One region of the Streptacidiphilus sp. MAP12-20 genome, then DNA from elsewhere that is predicted to be linked to it. Evidence: riboswitches for the same ligand, from Rfam matches in the RefSeq annotation. Region 1 holds a riboswitch; the other holds the start of a gene.
What was found. A riboswitch is a leader RNA that binds a small molecule or an ion and turns the genes downstream of it on or off. The one in region 1 is predicted to bind cobalamin.

Region 1 (3,397 bases):
GCCACGGAACTTGTTGACGATCCACCCGCCGATGTGCGCCTGGTCCTCGGCGGAGAGCAGGGCCAGCGTCCCGAACATGGAGGCGAAGACGCCGCCCCGGTCGATGTCGCCGACCACCACGACCGGCAGGTCGGCGGCGACGGCGAGGCCCATGTTGGCGATGTCCCGGTCCCGCAGGTTGATCTCCGCGGGGGAGCCGGCGCCCTCGCAGATCACGACGTCGTGGCTGCTGCGCAGCTCGGCCAGGCAGTCGAGGGCGATCCGCAGCAGCGCGGGCTTGCGCTCGCGGTAGTCGAGCGCGCCGACCTCGGCGACCGGCTTGCCCAGCACCACGACCTGGCTGCGGCCGTCCGCGCCCGGCTTGAGCAGCACCGGGTTCATCGCCGCCGCGGGCTCGACGCCCGCGGCTGCTGCCTGCATGGCCTGCGCGCGGCCGATCTCGGCGCCGTCGAGGGTCACGAAGGAGTTCAGCGACATGTTCTGCGCCTTGAACGGCGCGACCTTGACGCCCTGTCGGGCCAGCCACCGGCAGATCCCTGCGGTCACCACGCTCTTGCCCGCGTCCGAGGTCGTCCCGGCGACCAGCAGTGCGCCTGTTGCGGCGTTCATCCGCGCGTCCCCCTCATCCATGCCACCGTCACCGTCGCCACCAGCGCGAGCGCGCCGACCCGGCGCGACAGCCGGCACGCGCGCTCCACGTCCGCGACCGCGACCGGCCGCAGTCCGGCACCGAGCACCGGACGGTGCTCCACCCTGTCCCCGTAGCTGAGCGTGCCCCCGAGCCGGACGCCCAACGCCCCTGCGAACGCCGCCTCCGCGTGCCCGGCGTTCGGGCTCGGGTGCGCGCCCGCGTCCCGGCGCCAGACGCGCCAGGTGCGCCCCCGATCCTCGCTGGCAGCGACGGTGAGCAGCGCGGTCAGCCGCGCGCCGGGCCAGCCGGCGACGTCGTCCAGCCGCGCCGAGGCCCAGCCGAAGCGCAGCAGCCGCGGCGAGCGGTGGCCGACCATCGCGTCCAGGGTGTTGACGGCCCGAAAGGCGAGCAGCCCCGGCGCGCCCGCGAGCGCGCCCCAGACGAGCGCGTTGACGACGGCGTCCGCGGTGTTCTCGCCGACCGATTCGACCACAGCGCGAGCGATTTCGCTCTCACTGAGCGAACGCGGATCACGACCGCACAGATGCGGCAAACGCTCACGCGCCGCGTCGATGTCGCCGCGCTCCAGCGCACGCCCGATCACGCGCGCCTCCCGCACCAGCGACGCGCCCCCGAGCACGGCCCACGCGGACGCGGCGGCGAGGGCTGCCTGCCCGGCGGGGGAGCGGCGTGCGGCGCGCTGCGCGAGAACTGCCCCTGCGGTGACGGTGCCGACGGCGACGAGCGTGTACGCGGCCCCGGCGCCCCGGTGGTCCCGGTAGAGCCGGCGCTCCAGCGCGGCGGCGAAGCGCCCGAAGCCCGCTACGGGATGACCACGTCGGGGATCGCCGAATACGGCGTCGGCGGCGTAGCCCACCGCGGCCCCGAACGCGAAGGCGCTGCTGCACACCGGTGCGTGTCCTCACTCAGGGTCCGCGCCCTGGATCGACGAACCGGAGGCGAGAGTCTCCTGGCTTCCGGATCGACACACCTGCGGGCCTTCCAGCGGCGTTTCGCTGCCGTGGCCGTCGTTCGCAGGTGCTCCCCGGTGACAGTGGCGGGACCGCGCCGGATTCGCACCGGCTTCCTCTGCTTGCCTCCGTTTGGCGTAAAGATCCCACCATGTCGCCGGAGGCAGCGTCAACCGGCGACTCCGGCGGCGAGGGTGGCGATGGTCACGGACGTTGCTGCTTCAGCAGCTCCACGGTCTTCTGCACCACCTGATCGGCGGGGCTGACGGGAGGACGGAGGACGTGGTCCTCGAACCAGGAGAGACCAAGGATGACGATCAGTCCCAGCGGGGCGACAAGCAGGCACAGGAGGACAGACATGGGCACCCCAAGGTGTCGAATGCTGCGGCCTGGACGGACCCCGATCCGTCCTTCCACAAGCGTCCGACACACCTGACACTTCCGCACGTCGAGCCGCGCTCAGCTTCTCGGCAGGGCCTCAGCCAGGCAACGCCTCAGGGGCGCGAGGAACTGCGCGACAAGCCACCCCGCGTGGTGAGTCCCCGAGCGAGCAGGGCCATCCGCACAGGGTGGTTGTTCGCGCAGTTCCTCGCGCCCCTAGTGTGCTGCAACCTCGGGTGGTGCCTTCAGTGACGGCCGGAGATCACGTCGGCGACGCGTGCCACGGGTGAGGTGCTCGCGCGGCCGGAAAGCTCCTGCCGATCGGCAAAGTGGTACGCCGCGTACATCCCGTGGACGCCGATCCAGCGGAAGGGTTCCGGCTCCCAGCGGCGCACCCTGTGGTTGACCCACGGCAGGTCCGTCAGCTGCGAGGACTCGCCCAGCACCAGGTCACGCAGCGTCCGCGCGGCCAGGTTCGTCGTGGTCACGCCGCTGCCCACGTAGCCGCCGGCCCAGCCCAGGCCCGACGCGCGGTCCAGGGCCACCGTCGAGCACCAGTCGCGCGGCACGCCCAGCACACCCGACCAGGCGTGGTCCACGGTCACGCCCCGCGCCGCCGGGAAGAACCGGGTCAGGATCTCCGTCAGCTGCTCGATCGTCTTCGCCGCCGTCGAGCCGTCGTTGTCCGTCCGTGAGCCGAAGCGGTACGGCACGCCGCGCCCGCCCAGCGCGATCCGGTCGTCCGCCGTCCGCTGCGCGTACATGTACGCGTGCGCGAAGTCGCCCAGCGTTTCGCGGCCTTCCCAGCCGACGGAGTCCCAGAACGAGGCCGGCAACGGTGCGGTGACGATCATCGAGGAGTTCATCGGCAGCCACGAGCGCTTCTCGCCGCGCAGGTTCGCCGTGAAGCCCTCCGTGCAGCGCAGCACGTACCGCGCCGAGACGGTCCCGTGCGGGGTGACCGCGCGCGCCGGGGCGGTGCCCGTCGCCGGGAGGATCTCGGTCACCGTCGTCTGCTCGTAGATCTCCACGCCCAGCCGCTCTGCGGCCTCCGCGAGCCCGCGGACCAGCTTCGCGGGCTGGATCCGCGCGCCGTGCGGGGTCCAACTGCCGCCCAGCACACCGGAGACGGCGATCCGCGCCGACGCCTCGGCGGCGGTCAGCCGCTGGACCTCCTTCTCGCCGTAGGCGTGCTCGCCCGCGACGAAGGCGTCCAGCCGCTCGACCTGCGCGGGGGTGTAGGCGACCTCCAGCACGCCGCCCTTGACCTGGTCGGCCTCGATGTCCTCGGCGGCGCAGACGCGCAGCACCTCGTCCACCGAGTCGTTCATCGCCTGCTGCATCGCGACCGCGCGCGCCTTGCCGTAGTGCTTGGCGAAGACGCCGCGCCCGGCGAAGCCGTTGTAGAGCCAGC
Region 2 (3,397 bases), on a different contig from region 1:
ACGTCGATCCGCCCGCCGGTCGCGCCGTTGACCAGCCGGTACTGCGCGCCGGGAACCGGGACGGGCACCAGCTTCCACTGCTGCGTCGCCGTGCCGGCGGCCGGCTGCTGGACGACGGCCGTGCCGCTCACGTCGAGGACCTGACCGGTCTGCCGCGAGGTGACGGAGTACGAGCCGCTGCCGTTCGCGGTGAAGGTCCACTGCGAGTTGGCGGCGTGGTCGTCCGGGTACTGGATCAGCTGCGTGCCCTGGATCGAGCTGCCGCCGGGTACGTTGGCGATCATCCCGCTGTTGACGTCGGCGATCCGGTAGACGCCGTTGCCCGCCGCCGCGAGCTGCCACTGTTGATCTGCCGCGCCGTTCGCCGCAGCGGTGACCAGGGGAGCGCTGCTGCCGGTGCTCGCTCCGGAGACGTCGAGGTACTGGCCGGTGGCGGCGTTGACCAGGTTGTAGCGCATGGTCGCGAACGTGGCCCCTGCGGCCGGGGTGATCTGCAGCAGCCGGGAGGCGTGGGCGGCCAGCGTCGCGCTGAAGGAGTTGGCGGAGCTGCCCAGGTCCGTGTTCGTCCAGACGTCGTGGATGTCCGCCGCGCCGCCGAAGCCGAGGTCGGCGAAGTGCGCGGTGACGGAGGCGGCGCCGGAGCCGAGGTTGAACAGGGCGACGGTGTAGCTGCCGTCGGGGTTGGCGGCCGTCCAGACCTGTTGCTGGCTGACCTGGTCGACCGGGCGGGCCGGGATGCCCGCCTGGTCGACGGCGATGACCTGGTCGTTCGTCAGCAGCGAAAGGTCGGTCGGGTCGAGGTGGGTGAGGTCGGTGCCGAGCAGCAGCGGCGCGCCCTCGACCGCCCAGAGGGTGAGCTGGGTGCGGCGCTCGTCCAGGGTCAGGCCGTCGTTGGAGCCGTTGCCGACCTCCAGCGAGTCCAGGTCGTTCCAGCCGCCGGGCCCGGCGAACCTCGTCCACTTCGGGGCGTCGGTGAAGCGCGAGGCGACGGAGGACCAGCTGGTGAGCGGGTAGGAGCCGGAGCCGCAGTAGCACTCGACGTCGCCGTCGATCCGCCAGCCGTTCGCGTACTGCTGCCAGGTCGCGCCGTTGTTGACGTCGAGGCTGTTGGAGAGCTCCAGGTGGATCGGGCGGCCGGACTGGTTCAGCGCCTGGGACCAGTGCTGGATGTCGGCGACGTCCCAGTCGCCGACTCCGTCGATCTTCAGGTAGTCCACGCCGTAGGAGGCGAGCTGGTCGGCCCAGGAGTTGAGGTAGGCCTGGGCGGCGGCCGGGTTCTTGGCGTAGTCGATGTAGTACATCGAGCCGTTGCCGAAGTTGTAGTTCGTCTCGTAGCTGCTGGTGTTGGAGACGATGTCCCTGGCGTGGAAGGCGGTGCCCTGGATAGGCGTGTTCTGGTTGTAGGCGGCGACTGGGATGCCGGGTGTGAGATACATCCCGAACTTCTCGCCCTGGTTGTGGATGTAGGAGCCGAGGGCGCCCATGCCGTTCGGGAACCGACTGCTGTCGGTGGCCCAGCGACCGTAGCTGTCAACGGTGTTGGCGGGGTTGAGATACCAGAAGTCATCCACGTTGACGTAGGAGAAGCCGTGGCCGACGAGGCCGCTGCTCTTCATGGCCAGGGCCTGGGCCTCGATGTTTGATTCGGTGGGATTCTTCCGGATGAAGCTCCAGCTGCTCCAGCCCATCGGCGGCGTGAGTGCGACGCCGTTCGCCTGGGCATGGGCGGTGGGGGCAGCGGGGAGTAGGCCGAGCAGTGCGGTTGCGGCTGCACCGCAGGTCGCGAGGAGGGTGCGGACTCTTCGGTGCATGGGATCCCTTTCGTGACACAACTCAACATGACCGAACTAAGTTCAACGCCATGAGCATTTCAGCGGTAGGCCGATGAAGCGTCAAGACATAGCGCAGGCACAGCTGCGAGGAGGAGAGCTCGGCGGTTAGGGTGGTCGGGCCGTGGTGTTCGGGAAGTCCGGTTCAAGACCGGCGCGGCCCTCGCCACTGTGATCAGGAAGTCCTCGTACAGCAGTCGTGCACTGAGGTCACTGGGTCCGCAAGGACCTGGGAAGGCCAGGTGCGGGGATGTCAGACCTGACAGCCAGGAGACCGGCCACGGCAGCGCTATGTCATATCCACGAGGTGATGGAGAGGCTGTCTCTAGATGACCGTGCCCGCGCACGAGAAGTTCTGGCTGCGAACCGGCGGCCTGCTCGCGGTAATCGTGGCGATGCATGTGGTGGCCTTCGGCCTGCTGCTGCTCATGATCGCCCCGCGCCACTACACGATCGGCACCCAGGTGTACGGCCTGGGCCTGGGGATCACCGTCTACACGCTGGGCATGCGCCACGCCTTCGACGCGGACCACATCGCGGCGATCGACAACACCACCCGCAAGCTGATGGCCGACGGCAAGCGCCCGGTTTCGGTCGGATTCTGGTTCGCCATCGGGCACTCGACCATGGTCGTCGCGATGGCCGTGCTCACCGCAGGTGGCGCGAAGCTGGCCGGCACGCTGCTCCGCGCCCACGTGGCCATCGGCGTCGTCGGCACCTCGATATCCGGCGTCTTCCTCTACCTGATCGCCGCGCTCAACCTGGTCGCGCTGGCCGGGATCTACCGGGTCTTCCGGGCCATGAAGCAGGGCGAGTTCGACGAGTACGAGCTGGAGAAGCACCTCGACAGCCGCGGCTTCATGAACCGGCTGCTGGGTCGGCTGACCCGCTCCATCACCCGCCCGGGGCAGATGTATCCGGTCGGGCTGCTCTTCGGGCTGAGCTTCGACACCGCCACCGAGGTCGCGTTGATGGTGATGGCCGGCACCGGCGCGGCCTCCGGGCTGCCCTGGTACGCGGTGCTCTGCCTGCCGCTGCTCTTCGCCTGCGGCATGAGCCTGTTCGACACGCTGGACGGCACCTTCATGAACTTCGCCTACCAGTGGGCCTTCGCCAACCCGGTCCGCAAGGTCTACTACAACCTCACCATCACCGGGCTCTCCATCGCCGTCGCGTTCGTCATCGGCACGATCGAGCTGATCGGCGTGCTGCACGACTCGGTGGGGCTCAGCAATCCGGTGACGGACTGGATCGCCGGGATCGACCTCGGCAACGTCGGCTACCTGATCGTCGGGCTCTTCGTGCTGGTGTGGGCCTGCGCGCTCGGCTACTGGCGACTTGCCAAGGTCGAGCACCGCTGGGCGAGCAGGCCCCTCACCACGACCGGAGCGTCAGCCGACGGTCAGTGAGAACGGCCCGGCCAGCACCGAGTAGCCGTCGTTGGCCAGGTAGTAGACGTCGTACGCGCCGGCGCCGGAGAGCTTGCTCGTCGAGAAGGTGAGCGCGCCGGCGGCGTTCGGGGCGTAGGACCAGGCGAGCGACCCCTTCTGGCCCGGAAGGACACCGGC

Region 2: it holds a riboswitch for cobalamin, as region 1 does, so the genes downstream of both, ABIA32_RS25530 (HoxN/HupN/NixA family nickel/cobalt transporter) here and ABIA32_RS04075 (cobalamin biosynthesis protein) in region 1, are expected to answer to the same signal.

What each region holds. Positions count from the first base shown of each region.
Region 1 covers NZ_JBGCCK010000002.1:404,426-407,822, reverse strand. The annotation lists gene ABIA32_RS04080 (cobyric acid synthase) at 1-609, opposite strand, end outside; gene ABIA32_RS04075 (cobalamin biosynthesis protein) at 606-1,541, opposite strand; cobalamin riboswitch at 1,575-1,768, opposite strand; gene ABIA32_RS04070 (hypothetical protein) at 1,807-1,962, opposite strand; gene ABIA32_RS04065 (NAD(P)/FAD-dependent oxidoreductase) at 2,229-3,397, opposite strand, start outside.
Region 2 covers NZ_JBGCCK010000021.1:29,110-32,506, reverse strand. The annotation lists gene ABIA32_RS25535 (alpha-galactosidase) at 1-1,811, opposite strand, end outside; cobalamin riboswitch at 1,938-2,127, shown strand; gene ABIA32_RS25530 (HoxN/HupN/NixA family nickel/cobalt transporter) at 2,159-3,238, shown strand; gene ABIA32_RS25525 (alkaline phosphatase family protein) at 3,221-3,397, opposite strand, start outside.